Marinoscillum sp. 108: one gene and its partner. The protein of the gene in region 1 binds, or shares a complex with, the protein of each later gene. Links are inferred from orthologs where the notes say so. Each region holds a gene or a part of one and is shown in the gene's direction. Other genes may lie near its edges. The genes, in order: rny and pfkA.

Region 1 (7,241 bases):
CATCTGGGGGCCGCCCGGGACCTGAAAGCATTTTTCAAAAGACCCATTGAACCACGCCAATCCAAAAGTCTAAAAACGGAAATCGACCGACCCATTGAGGTAACGGTAGAAAAGAATGAGGCTTGCCCGAGGTATTCAGGCCTCACCATTCGCGGACTGAAAATAGGGCCTTCTCCTGATTGGTTGCAGTGGCGGTTAAAGGCTGTTGGGCTGTCCCCTATCAACAACGTAGTTGATATCACCAACTATGTAATGATGAGTCTCGGTCAGCCGATGCATGCTTTTGATGCTGACGCAATTACCGGAAACAAAATCACCGTAAAAACTTTACCAGCGGGCACAAAATTTACCACCCTTGATGAAGTGGAGCGGAAGCTGAGTGACAAAGACCTGATGATCTGCAATGATCAATCGGGTATGTGCATCGCCGGAGTATTTGGTGGAACACAGTCCGGTGTGAAAGACAGCACCACCAGCATTTTCCTGGAAAGTGCCCACTTCTCAGCAGATTGGGTACGTGGTACGGCCATGCGACACGGTCTTTCTACCGATGCTTCCTTCCGGTTCGAAAGAGGCTCTGATCCCGAGATGACCCTCCCAGCCCTTCAAATGGCTGCAGAGATGATTTTGGAGCTCGCAGGTGGCCACGTGGCATCCGAAGTGGTGGATATCTATCCACAACCTATTTTGCCGGTTAGGATTCCTACCACCTATCAAAATTTTCATCGACTAATAGGCATTACACTGCCCAACGACCAGATCATCGAAATCCTTAATCTGCTGGACATCCAGACAGAAACTATTGATGACGCCTCCTTCACCGCCATTGTGCCTCCTTACAGAAGTGAAGTGACGCGCGAAGCAGACCTGGTAGAAGAAGTTCTGAGAATTTATGGGTTTAACAATATCCCGCTGGAAGAAACCCTCTCTGCAGGATACCTCTCTTCATTCAGCGAAAAAGAGCCTTACAAGCTTCAGGAAGATCTTTCTACCTACCTGGCCGGAAAGGGCTTTTCAGAAATACAAACCAATTCTCTCACTAACCCCAAATACTATAAGGATTTGGGCCTTGGAGGTGAGCCGGTGGAGATCCTGAATAAATCGAGTGAAGACCTGGGGTATATGAAAACCTCACTGCTCTACACCGCCCTGGAGTCAGTCAGACACAACATCAACCGAAAAACCAAAAACCTGAATCTTTTCGAGTTTGGTAAAATTTACGCCCAGAAGAACGAAAAATATAAGGAAGACCAACTGCTGGCATTCTATATGAGTGGCGACTCTCACGAGGAAAGCTGGCTGGAAGGCGCCCGAAAAATAGGATTTCACGACCTCTCAAGAGTCGTTTTCTCATCGCTTCAGCACCTAAAGGTCGTTGGCTATACCACAGAACCAACGGAGGACCCGGCTTTGGAATACGGACTGGCTGTGAAACTCAATAATAAGGTGATTGGGAAATTGGGGATGCTAAAAACTAAAATCTCTCGTTACTTCGACATCAAACAGGAAGTGTTCTACGCTGAGTTTTTATGGAAAGACCTGGTAAGAGCCGCTAAGGTGGAAACGTCGTTTGAAGAAATCTCAAAATATCCTGAGGTCCGCAGAGATCTTTCGTTGGTACTGGATAAAAAGGTATCTTACAATGAGATTAAAGATTTAGCTTTCAAGTCTGAAAAAAAATTACTAAATCGAATTAATGTCTTTAGCGTGTATGAAGGAGACAAACTGGAAGCAGGCAAAAAATCATACGCACTGAGTTTCTTTATTCAGGACAAAACTAAAACACTCACAGATAAGGGTATTGATAAGGTCATGAATGGCCTGATCAGCACATTTGAAAATGAAGTAGGAGCAATTATCAGAAAGTAAATGGGCAACGAAACACTGAGAACTGAAATCAACAATCTGGAACGAAGGGTTAAACTTTTACTTAGTGAACACGCACAGCTTAAAGTAGAGCTCCAAAAAGTAAGCAATGAGAACCAACAGTTGAAAGCTCAGGCTTCACAGCAGGAGGCCAATCTTGCAAACTTTCAAAATCAAATGAAAATTAGTAAAATTGTAGAAAGCATGGTAGTCGGCGATAGCGATGCGAACGAGGTGAAGGATGTGCTTGACGACTATATTAAGGAGATAGATAAATGCATTGCTCATTTGGGTGAAGCTTAAATACCTGATGGCAGAATTATCAATAAAGCTAAAAATAGGAAACCGGGAGTACCCCATGAGGGTAAAGGCCGAGGATGAGGAACGTATCAGACGTGCTGGTAAGATGTTAAATGAAAAAATAAAATCTTATCGGAACCAGTTTGGTATAGAAGACAACCAAGACCTGCTTGCCATGGTGGCATTTGATTGCCTGGTAGACAAAATGAAAAACGAAGAGACTATAGAGTCCACAGACGAAGTAGCACTTGATCAACTGAGAAACATTAGCCAATTGATAGCGAACGCTATTTAAACCCCTCCGTAATACAGTCCACACCCCATTCCCGGCCCTCCCCGACAGGCCATGTATGTGAAATACCTACTTAAATTGATCGATGGATATATTATACATTTTGATTGCTCTGGGGGGGATACTCCTGGGGTTTGTCATAGACCGGGTCATACTCAAACGGTCTATCACCAAGAAGCTAAAAAGTGCTGAAGACCAGAAGAAACTGATCCTGAAAGAAGCTGAGGTAAACGCCGAAAGCATCAAAAAGGACAAAGTACTGGAGGCTAAGGAGAAATTTCTCAAACTCAAAACAGAATTTGAAGAAGAGGCCAACCGCAAAAAGAACCTCCTCATCACCAACGAAAACAAACTCAAGCAGCGTGAGTCTACCATCTCCAAGCAAATAGAGCAAAACAAACGGGTGGAAGCTGAATTGGAATCTGCCAAAGAAAACCTGCAGGCTCAGCTGGAAATTGTTCGAAAGCGAAAAGAAGAATACGAGAAGTTAAAAAATCAGCAGGTTTCTATTCTGGAAAAGGTGTCCAACCTCACCGCTGAGGAAGCCAAAGCTCAGCTGATACAGACGCTCAAAGATGAGGCTCGTACAGACGCGTCGGCACACATCAAAGAGATCATGGAGGAAGCCAATATGTCGGCTACCAAAGAAGCCAAGAAGATAGTACTTCAAACTATCCAACGAACTGCTACCGAGCATGCCATTGAAAACTGTGTGTCTGTCTTCAACATAGAGAGTGACGACATCAAAGGTAAAATTATTGGTAGAGAAGGTAGAAACATCCGGGCACTGGAGGCCGCCACCGGTGTGGAAATCATTGTAGACGATACCCCTGAAGCCATCATCATCTCTGGCTTCGACCCTGTAAGGAGAGAGATCGCCAGGCTCTCACTTCACAGACTCGTACAAGACGGCAGAATACACCCCGCCCGTATAGAGGAGATTGTGAGTAAGACCACCAAGAACATTGACGAGGAGATTGTAGAGATCGGTGAGCGTACCGTCATTGACCTGGGCATTCACGGATTGCACCCGGAGTTGATCAAATTAGTGGGTAGGATGAGGTTCCGCTCGTCCTATGGACAAAACCTGCTGCAGCACTCCAGAGAAGTAGCCAACCTGTGTGCTACCCTGGCCTCTGAACTTGGAATTAACCCTAAACAAGCCAAGCGTGCCGGCCTCCTGCATGATATTGGCAAGGTATGGCCAGATGAGCCAGAAAAGCCACACGCCATCATAGGCATGGAGCTCGCACAGAAATACAAAGAATCTCCAGACATCTGCAATGCCATAGGTGCTCACCATGATGAAATAGAGATGACCACTATGATCTCGCCCATCGTACAGGCCTGTGACGCCATCTCTGGCAGTAGACCTGGTGCTCGTCGTGAAATCATGGAGCAGTACCTCAAACGTCTCAAAGAACTGGAGGAAGTAGCGCTCAGCTTTGAAGGTGTCAATAAATGCTACGCCATCCAGGCGGGCCGTGAGCTCCGAGTACTTGTAGATGCTGAAAACGTTACCGATCAGCGTGCGGGAGAGCTGTCCTTCAATATTTCTCAGAAAATTGAAAAAGACATGCAGTATCCCGGCCAGATCAAAGTGACCGTGATCCGTGAGACCCGGGCCGTGGCGTTCGCCAAGTAGGAAACCGCTTTTTAAAATAATTAAAGAAAGTCCCGGATTAGTTCGGGACTTTTTTTTATTATTACTTTCTCCGTTCAGCTCCTAATCATGCCAAGAAATATCCTTCCCTTCCTTCTTCTGATTTCCTTACCATCATTGGCTCAAAAACCTCCTTTGAAATTCGGTAAATTAGATATGCAAGAACTCACGCTTAAGGAATGTTCATTCTACCCGGAAGCTAAAGCAATGGTCATAGCGGAGTATGGTGATCTGCGATTCAATTATCTAAACGATAATTGGACCACCAAATTTACAATAACACGCCGCATCAAAATTTTCACAACGGAAGGTAAGAACCAAGCAAACGTATCTATTCGGTTATATGACCCTGTGGACGGAGGCATTCACGAAAGGTTATCCTCGGTCAAAGCCATTACCCACAACTTGGTTGACGGAAGAATAGAAAAGACTCCATTGAATCAAAGTGAGGTTTTTAGAACGAGACTAAGTGACCACAGAACCGAAATTAGTTTCACCTTACCGAATGTTCAGGTGGGTTCGGTAATAGATTATGAAATTATACTCATATCTAACTATCTCTCCGTTCTTTTTCCATGGAAATTTCAGAAATCTATCCCAACCAAGGTGTCAGAAATCAGATATGTGATCCCTGAATATTTCAACTATATAACCAGCCAACTAGGCACCTCAATTGAGCTCACCAAAGAAACAAACTCAGTTCATGAATCCTTTAAATACAAGTGGGAATCAGAGCCTGGGATAGGTGGTAACAAAGCAGTAGCAATAGGAGCTGAAAATTCGGTAAGCAAAGAACAAAGATTTGTAGCTCGCAATATTCTTCCCTTGGAAGATGAGCCCAATATCAATAACAAACCGGACCTTCCTGCTCGACTCGAGTTCCAGTTAGTCTCAAGTCAAATGCCAAATTCCGCTGTGAAATTCTACGCGGACAATTACGAATCTTTCACCAAGGATATTCTGACTTGGGAGTCATTCGGAAAAACCCTTGACCAAGGGGCTTTTGCATCTCCTGCCATAAAGGAATTAAGGGCTGACTCTGTCTCCGATCTTGCTTCAGCAATTTATCACTGGATACAAAACCATTTTTCATTCACAAATGAATATGGTGTTACAAATAACAAGGCTGGGAAAATTGCCTTCAATGAAGGCTCAGGAAATGTTCCGGCCATTAATCTAACTTTAATTGCAGCGCTAAGAGAGGCCGGAATAAACGCTTACCCTATCATATTAAGCACAAGAGGGCATGGCATCCCACATCCAGTCTACCCAAATTATGAAGACTTTAACTATGTAATCGTGGGAGTGAAGACTGAAGCAGGATTGATTCTGGCAGATGCCACCACCAAGCTCTCTTTTGGCACTATCCCGGAGAGATGCTTAAATGGGAAAGGCTGGTTAGTTGACAATGAGTTTGGTCAATGGGTTGACCTCAAAAAAGAGGCTCACTATTCCTCTGAAGTTTCCATTAACATGACACTCGAAGAGACTCAAATAACTTCAGAACTACACATTACACACAAGAACTACGCTGGCGTTACTACCTGGGAGCAAGTTGATTCAATCGGAGCAACCAACTTCATTCAGGAGATCGACCAAAAGCTTTCTGACTGGGATATTGAAAATTTCAATATTAAGTCAGGTACCAAGGAAAGCAAAGAGCATTTCGAGTTCGAAATAACGGCAAGCCGTGCCATTAATGCAAATAAGAGAATCTACATTAGCCCTTTTATTCTTGGCATGCCGCTTGAAAACCCCTTTAGGAGACCTGAAAGGGTAGCACCAATTGACTTCCCATATGGTTTTGAATATAGGGTCATAGCCCAAATAAAAATCCCTGATGGCTATTCTGCCATACTCCCTGAATCAGGGGTTTTCAAACTTCAAAGTAATGATGGAAGCTTCATATACTCCACAAACCAAGTGGGAAACACAATAAACCTTGTTGGGATTTTCAAAATATCTAAAACCGAATTCAACCCAAACGAATACCAAAATCTTAAACAATTTTATCAACTAGTAACCGACAAAAATCAGGAATTGATCGTCTTGAATAGACTTTGAGAAAATTACCAGAACACTGTTTACAGTAGTTAAATTCAACCCCTAGAGTTGGGTTACATATCCTGTCCTTCAGTCGTTTCCAAAATAATTAAGAAAAGTCCCGGATTAGTTCGGGACTTTTTTTATTTTCAATCCTTCCCAAACTAAACTCACCGCCATATGAAATCCCTAACTTTACTTTTCCTAGTACTTTCCCTTCATGCCTTCGGCCAAAAATCCAACATTAAGTTTGGCAAGGTTACCGAAGAAGAATTAACCCTCACCGAATGTGCCTTCTATCCTGAAGCCAATTCAATGGTCCTGGGCGAATTCGGTACCCTCAATTTTATGTACAACAACGATAAAGGCTGGTCCTATAACCTGGTAGTGCATCGTAGGATAAAAGTATTTAACAAACTCGACAAGGATATCGCCAACATAAAACTCAGGGTTTACGATCCTCTGAAAGGTAACAGCAAGGAAGAAATTGGTGCCATTAAGGCCTTCACTTATAACCTTGTCGATGGAAAAATAGAGAAAACCAAACTGACAAATTCTGAAGAATACACCACCAGAATCAATGATTACAGGATGGAAACCAGTTTCGCCATGCCCGACGTACGTGAAGGGTCGGTGTTTGAGTATCAATACACCCTCAGCTCTGACCTTATTTCCACCCTATCTGCCTGGCATTTTCAGGATGACCTGCCAGTGGAAATTTCCGAATTTCGCTACACTATTCCGGAGTTCTTCAAATACACCGTGAGTCAGGTAGGTTCCTTTGTAGTCCTGGATAGAAAGGAGGAAAATGTAAATGAAACCTTCACCTACCGGTGGGAGTCTGTAGGTGCGGGAGGAAACGTCGAACGAGGCACCGGGTCCTTACCTTCTGTGAGCGTCCATACTACGCAAACCGGTCATAACCTATTACCACTCCAGGATGAGCCCTTCATGAACAACAAGCCCAATGTTCCGGCCCGGCTGGAATTTCAGCTGATGTCAATTCACATGCCCAACAGACCCATCAAAATGGTCGCCGGCAACTATGAAGACTTCAATAAAAACATCATGGATTGG
Region 2 (7,185 bases), 3.4 Mb from region 1 along the record:
CAAATTTATAGCCTTGCAACTCATCGCTCACGCTCTCGCTGATAATCCCACCAATCCTAATTTCAAGGGAATTCAAAAAGGTAGAATCCTCTTCGCACAACTCTTCTAATGCCTGCCAGAAAACCTTCGGGTTCCTCACCTCATTCAGCATACCAAAGTAACCAATAACAAATTTACCCGCCAAAGAAGTCGGTTTCCCGAGGTAATCATAGGTTTCATTTATTCCATTGGTGATCACCTCGGCAGTTATATTATGTTTTTTAAACATCAGGTTTGCAGTACCTGAGGAAGTCACAAGGATCTTATTGGCCCGCCTCAAGACCTTGTTTTCCAACCATCTATGGAAGAACTTTGCTAATCTTCCAACTTTCAGTTTGTCCAGTAGATCCCAATCAGACCAGGGATCTCTAAAATCTGCCAGCCATTGGACTTGAGGTAAGCCAGTCTTTATACCGAGTCCAATAAGATGCATGGAATGGGGCGGGCCTGTAGTAATAATTGTTTCTATCTCTTTTTCCAGAATCACCTTTTTTAAAAACCTTACCGAAGGTCGTACCCAAAAAAGCCGGGGATCCGGTATAAATAGATTGCCGCGTATCCAAATGATTAACTGCTCCTTCCACGATTTGTCAGATTTCTCCAGAGCAGAACCCTGTTTTATGGCATTTCGATTTCTATTTCCTGTGAGTTGATGTAAAAGAGTGAAGGGCTCCCAAATCTTTCTTCTTATTACAGAAATATTCTTGCAGTCTTCTAAGAGACTCTCATCACGAATATCAAATTGTGCATTTTCCGGGGTATAAACAATTGGCTCCCAACCCATTTCCTTTAGGTTCCTGGCAAAATGCAGCCAGCGCTGTACTCCCACTCCCCCGCTTGGTGGCCAATAATATGTAACGATCAAAATACGTCTATTCCTCATCTAGTGGCATTTTGCATTAATAGAGACTAATTCCATTTTATACCTTTCTTATTTTCATTAATATTGGGCCCCGAAAGCAAATAAACAATATAGCCCCCTAATTTTTTAAATTGATTTAGAATATGAAAAGTATTGGTGTTTTTACATCAGGAGGTGACGCGCCAGGCATGAATGCCTGTATCCGATCTGTGGTGAGAACAGGGCTATATCTTGGTCTGGATGTCTATGGTATCAAATATGGATACAATGGCATGATAGACGGTGACATTTACAAAATGAAGTCATACTCGGTGAGCAATATTGTTCAGCGAGGGGGTACCATCCTGAAGTCTGCCAGGTCTAAAGACTTTATGACCAAGGAAGGTCGTGCAAAGGCTTATGAGCAACTGAAAAAAAGAGGAATAGAGGGCCTGGTGGCTATTGGTGGTGACGGTACATTCACCGGAGCCAACATCTTCTACGAAGAATATGGGATTCCCATCGTGGGAGCACCAGGCACCATAGACAATGATCTTTATGGCTCCGATTACACGATCGGATTTGATACAGCGGTGAATACTGCTCTAGATGCCATTGATAAAATACGTGATACAGCAAACTCACACGATCGGGTGTTCTTTATAGAAGTAATGGGCCGACACAGTGGGTATATCGCCATCCAAAGTGGAATAGGCGGTGGAGCTGAACTGGTGATGGTGCCAGAAACCTCCACTACAATCGGGGACGTAATTCAAACATTGAAGGAAGGGCGCGACAATCAAAAAACTTCTTCCATCGTAGTGGTGGCCGAAGGCGGCGAGCAAGGTGATGCACTGGAAGTGGCCGCCAAAGTAGCCAAAGAGCTGCCTGACCTGGACATCAGAGTTTCCACTCTCGGTCACATCCAAAGAGGTGGATCTCCCACATCTTATGATCGTATCCTTTCATCCAGACTGGGTATGGCTGCTGTGGAAGGACTGGTAAATGGCGAAAAGAATGTGATGGTAGGTGTGGTCAATGACAAAATTGCCTATACGAGCTTCAAGCTTGCCATCTCCAAAGCCAAACCCATCAACCCGGAGTTGATGCGACTGGTAGACATTTTAAGCATTTAAAGAATCTGCTATCAGCCGAATGATTCGTTCCGATTCGTTCGGCTGATACCATTTTATTTCCTCATCCTTTCTGAACCAGGTAAGCTGACGCTTCGCGTACCTTCTGCTGTTTCGTTTCAGCAACCGCACAGCCTCCTCCCGATCATATTTTCCGTCCAGGTAATTGAATATTTCCGTATAGCCCACTGTCTGTAGTGCATTATGATCCTTGTAAGGAAACAAGGCCTTAGCTTCCTCAAAAAGACCCGCATCTATCATCAGATCCATGCGCTTATTGATTCGGTCAAAAAGAATTTCACGATCCATGTTCAAGCCAAATTTCAGGTTCACAAAATTCCTATTGCTCACCGCCTTGCCCTTTCTGAAAGAGGTGAAGGTTTCACCCGAAGAACGGATGACCTCCAATGCCCGGATCACGCGCTGATGATTCTGTTGGTCTACCAGACCGAAATACTCAGGATCTTTCTCTTTCAATTCCTTCAGCATCGGCTCCAGTCCCTCCTCCTCAAACCACCTGTTCAGGCTCGCTCTCAGGTCCAGATCCACTGCGGGCATCTCATCAAATCCGTCCCAAATGGCTTTGAAAAACAACCCGGAACCGCCCACCAACACTACCACATCGTGGCGTTGAAACAACTCATCCAATAATACAAGTGCCTCTTTCTCATACATCCCCACACTGTAGTGGCTTTTGATAGAATGTGAATTGATAAAGTGATGTTTTACCTGGGCCAGTTCCTCCTTATCCGGTTTGGCCGTACCAATATTCATTTCTCGATAAAACTGTCTGGAATCTGCTGACACAATTTGTGTATTGAAATATTTGGCAATCTCAATGGCCAAAGCAGTCTTACCTACCGCCGTTGGCCCCACTACCGATACCAGTATGTTTTTTTTCAAATTCATTTCGATCCCGAAAGTAGCATTAATTGGCTAATTTTATAGAAATGGATCTGGCCGAACAAGACATCAAATCACTCAAGGAAGAAGTAAAATCGCTTCAAGAAAGGCTTGAAAAAGCCCATGAGGACTATTATGGCCTGGTTGAAAAAACCAATTTCCACCTTAAGGAACTCTTTGATTCATCCAATGATCTCATACAGATATTCAAACCCAATGGCGAATTTAGGTTTGTCAACGAAGCCTGGAGAAACAAGCTTGGATACAGAGAGGATGAAATATTTGACCTGAAATTTGTGGAAGTGGTGCACCCCGACCACCGCAAGCAAACCCTCCATAATCTCCTCAAAATCACAGCCGGTAGTCGCCTAGAACGATTCGAAACCGTACTGAAGACCAAGTATGGAAAGAATATCTACGTCATTGGTAAGCTCACCTGTGTTTTTGAAAATGACGAACCTGCCGAGTTCCGATGTGTCTTTTTTGATATTACAGAACGCTTCCGTGCAGAGCGAGCTCAGAGTCTTTACTACAAAATTGCCAACATCACCATCTCCCAAAACAGCCCGGAGGACTTCTATGGCAAAATATTTCAAGAGCTCAATGACATACTGAAAGTAAGAAACTTTAGTGTGGCGCTGAAGCAGGGTAAAACCTACCAGTATGCCTACTGGGTAAATGGAGATGAAGAAAAAACGGGAGTCAAATTCAAAAAAGATGTAGAGAAGCTACTGGCCGACTATACCTTCGAACGAGGCAAGCCCATGATCATCTACAGTGATGGGATAGAAAAAATCGCCAAACAGAAAAAAGTCAAACTCCAGGATAAGCTTCCAAATATATGGCTGGGTGTGCTGATACAGCTGGATAGCAGGCCCATAGGTGTGCTCTCGGTTTTTTCCTACCAGGACCAATCCGCCTACAACCACAAAGACCTGGAGCTATTGGATTTTATCTCGGGTCAGATCACCCTCTCCATGGAGCGCAAGCTCAACACGGAAAAGATTCAGAATCAGGGTGCGCGAATCAACGCCATTTTTGAAAGTAGTACCCACCAGATCTGGTCATTGGATTCTGAGCTCAGGTTCACCTCTTTCAACCAGAACTATGCCGAAGCCTTCGAGGCCTATTATGGCCATGAACCCAAAATAGGTATGAGCCTGAAAGACCAGGACCCACATACCATGTCTCATAAAGCCTCCGATTTTTGGCAAAAAAAATACGAGCACGTTTTCAAGGGAAACACCCTCAATTTTCAAACGAGCCAAAAAACCCTGGATGGACAAAAAGTGTGGCGTGACGTCTTCCTCAACCCCATTTTCCTGCCAGATGGGAGCATTCATGAGATTTCGGCCATAGCCAACGACATCACCGAGAAAAAGCTATCAGAAACAGCCCTGATGGAGAGCGAAGAAAAGTTCAGAAACATTTTCGAATCCTTTCAGGATATCTATTTCCGCTGCAATATGGACGGGATCATATCCCTGGTGAGTCCGTCAGTGAAGCGAGTCCTTGGTTTCTACCAGGAAGAGGTGGTCGGTAAAAAAATTACCGACTATTTCATTTCCAAATCCAAACTTTCGGACCTCTTCAAGGAGCTGTATAAAGACAAGCAAGTTCAGAACTACGAAGGTGTAGTAGTGACCAAAGAAGGCAATGAAATTCAGTTTTTGAGCAACGTAAGATTAATCAAGCGTAGAAAAAACAAATATGAAATAGAAGGTGTAGCACGTGACTTCACCCGACTGAAAGAGACCAACAGACAGCTGCGAGAAGCCAAAGAACTGGCCGAGCGCTCCCTGCAAATCAAAGAACGATTTCTAGCCAATATGAGTCACGAAATCAGAACCCCTATGAACGGTATCATAGGCATGATAGACCTCATCGGGTCCACCCAGCTAGATAAGGAGCAGTCAGAATACATCCGTACCATCAAAAAATCTTCAGACAGCCTGCTTCACATCCTCAATGACATCCTGGACCTCTCCAAGATAGAAGCGGGAAAAATGAAGCTCAGACTTCAGCCCGTACGTCTGATAGACACTTTCGAGAAAGTCTATGAACTATACTCCCAGCAGGCACACCTGAGCAATAACACACTGTATTATCACCTGGACGATCAGCTGCCGGAGTACATTATGGCCGACGAGACGCGCCTCACTCAGGTGCTTTCCAATCTGACCTCCAATGCCATCAAGTTTTCTCCCAAAAAGGGAAATATCAACCTGAGTATACGTGTGCTAAACCGTCAGGACAACTGCTACCGATTCAAGGTTTTCATTAAAGACTCAGGGATCGGGATTTACCAGAATGATATCGAAAAACTGTTTCAGAATTTTAGCCAGATAGATAGCTCCAGCAGCAAAAATTACTCAGGCACAGGCCTTGGGCTGGCCATCTCCAAGGAGCTGGTCAAATCAATGGGTGGAGAAATCGGCGTGGCCTCCACCCCTGGCTTGGGAAGTACCTTTTGGTTTACTTTTGAGGCCTACTCGATCAGCGCTGATGAGATCTCCGAAAAGACTGAAGAGAGTGTCTTTGTCAAACAGTTCACTGATTCGAGCCCCAGGATTCTTTTGGTGGACGACAATCAGATCAACAGAAATGTGGCCAAAAGTATCCTGCTCAAGTCGGGATGCGAGGTAGTGGAAGTTAGCAGCGGTCAGGAAGCGATCAAGGAAGTAAAAAAGAAGAAATTTGACCTGATTTTTATGGACATACAGATGCCTGACATGGATGGAGTGCAGGCTACTGCCAAAATCAAAAAGCTTAAACTGGATCACAGACCGCCTATAGTAGCCATGACCGCCTATTCCATGGAAGAGGATCGGGTGAAGTTTCTCAAGAAAGGATTGGACGATTACATCGCCAAGCCAATAAAAGCCAATAGTTTAATTGAAAAAGTCAAAACTTGGTTGCATTTTGAGCCAAAATCAGTAAGTTCTGAAGTTTTTAATGAAAGCGCTGAAGAGCTCGTCATCAACCAAAACACACTCAACCACCTTTATAAGTACGGAGGCCGCGAACTGATCGAAAGTGTACTGAGTGATTTTGACGAGGAAGCTACAGCGCAAGTGGCTAGTGTTACAGATTTTGCCGGCAAGAAAGAGTACGAATCTATGCGCAGGGAACTACATACCTTAAAAGGTAATGCTGGCACCTTGGGCATTGAACGTCTGGCAGCCGTGGCCAAAGAGATGGAGAAAAAACTTAAAAGTAAGGACTATAAATACATGAATAAGCAGCTCGGTGAATTGAAAAAATGTCTTACTGAATTTAAAGAGAGTTACGCTAATTTTTTAACCACCTGAACCCTACCCTAATGATTAAGAAAATATTAGTTGCAGAGGATAGTTCTGTGATACAGAATCTCACCAAGAAGATTCTTTCCCTGCAGAATTATGAAATCAGTGCTGTAAAGGATGGCCGAAAGGTAATTGACAAACTGGAGTCCGAAACCTTCGATCTTATCCTTATGGACATACACATGCCTGTAATGGACGGTATGGAGTGTGCACGGGAAATCCGTAAAATGAAAAACAAAAATGCTGACGTGCCCATCATAGCCATCACAGGCAATGCCAATAACTATAGCCTGGATGACTTTAAAGAAGCGGGAATCAATGGTTATCTTCCAAAACCATTAAATTACGACACCCTGGTGGAAACAGTAAAAGGCTACATGGTAGATGGAAATTAAATACACAAAACATTTTTTAAACAGGCTGGAGGATATCTTCTCCGAAACAGATTACATGCTCAGGTATGAGAAGGGAAATTTTCAGTCGGGTTATTGTATCCTGAAGGACACTCGGATTGCCATCGTGAATAAATACTACTCACTGGATGGGAAAATTAATAGCCTTCTCGAAATTCTCAAACAAATAGACATCAACTCGAAAGACCTGAGCGAGAAAAACCGAAAACTCTTTCAGGAAATCAATCAAACACAACTTTCATTTTGATCATTACTTTTTTAGGTACCGGCACCTCCCAGGGTGTGCCCGTCATAGCCTGTGATTGCGAAGTTTGCACCTCCATTGATTTTCGTGACAAACGTACACGAGCGTCCATTCATATAGAAGTAGACGGACTCAGTCTGGTAGTAGATACTGGCCCTGACTTCAGAACTCAAATACTCAGGGAACGCGTCAAAAGGTTGGATGCTGTCTTGTATACCCATGCGCACAAGGATCACACAGCTGGCATGGATGACATTCGCAGCTTCAATTTCAGGCAGCAAATGGATATGCCCGTATATGCTTCCTC

Evidence for each region.
Region 2: rny (region 1) and pfkA share a complex: the UniProt entries of both Bacillus subtilis proteins name them as parts of the possible RNA degradosome complex. The link is inferred for Marinoscillum sp. 108 from one-to-one orthologs.

The regions. Positions count from the first base shown.
Region 1 is NZ_LR734808.1:3,647,816-3,655,056, reverse strand. Bases 1,915-4,823 are described here. They hold rny (ribonuclease Y), read left to right. Parts: upstream 1,915-2,543; coding sequence 2,544-4,103; downstream 4,104-4,823. Other genes in these bases: GV030_RS14830 (DUF3857 domain-containing protein), read left to right, coding at 4,191-4,823; GV030_RS14840 (cell division protein ZapA), read left to right, coding at 2,177-2,461; GV030_RS14845 (hypothetical protein), read left to right, coding at 1,915-2,169. Outside these bases: pheT (phenylalanine--tRNA ligase subunit beta), read left to right, coding at 1-1,869; more of GV030_RS14845, read left to right, coding at 1,870-1,914; more of GV030_RS14830, read left to right, coding at 4,824-6,185; GV030_RS14825 (transglutaminase domain-containing protein), read left to right, coding at 6,345-7,241. UniProt on the Bacillus subtilis protein: Endoribonuclease that initiates mRNA decay. Initiates the decay of all SAM-dependent riboswitches, such as yitJ riboswitch. Involved in processing of the gapA operon mRNA, it cleaves between cggR and gapA.
Region 2 is NZ_LR734808.1:200,313-207,497, reverse strand. Bases 178-3,030 are described here. They hold pfkA (6-phosphofructokinase), read left to right. Parts: upstream 178-1,044; coding sequence 1,045-2,016; downstream 2,017-3,030. Other genes in these bases: GV030_RS00750 (PAS domain S-box protein), read left to right, coding at 2,946-3,030; miaA (tRNA (adenosine(37)-N6)-dimethylallyltransferase MiaA), read right to left, coding at 2,005-2,922; GV030_RS00765 (glycosyl transferase family 1), read right to left, coding at 178-823. In the rest of the region: more of GV030_RS00765, read right to left, coding at 1-177; more of GV030_RS00750, read left to right, coding at 3,031-6,227; GV030_RS00745 (response regulator), read left to right, coding at 6,239-6,616; GV030_RS00740 (hypothetical protein), read left to right, coding at 6,606-6,881; GV030_RS00735 (MBL fold metallo-hydrolase), read left to right, coding at 6,878-7,185. UniProt on the Bacillus subtilis protein: Catalyzes the phosphorylation of D-fructose 6-phosphate to fructose 1,6-bisphosphate by ATP, the first committing step of glycolysis.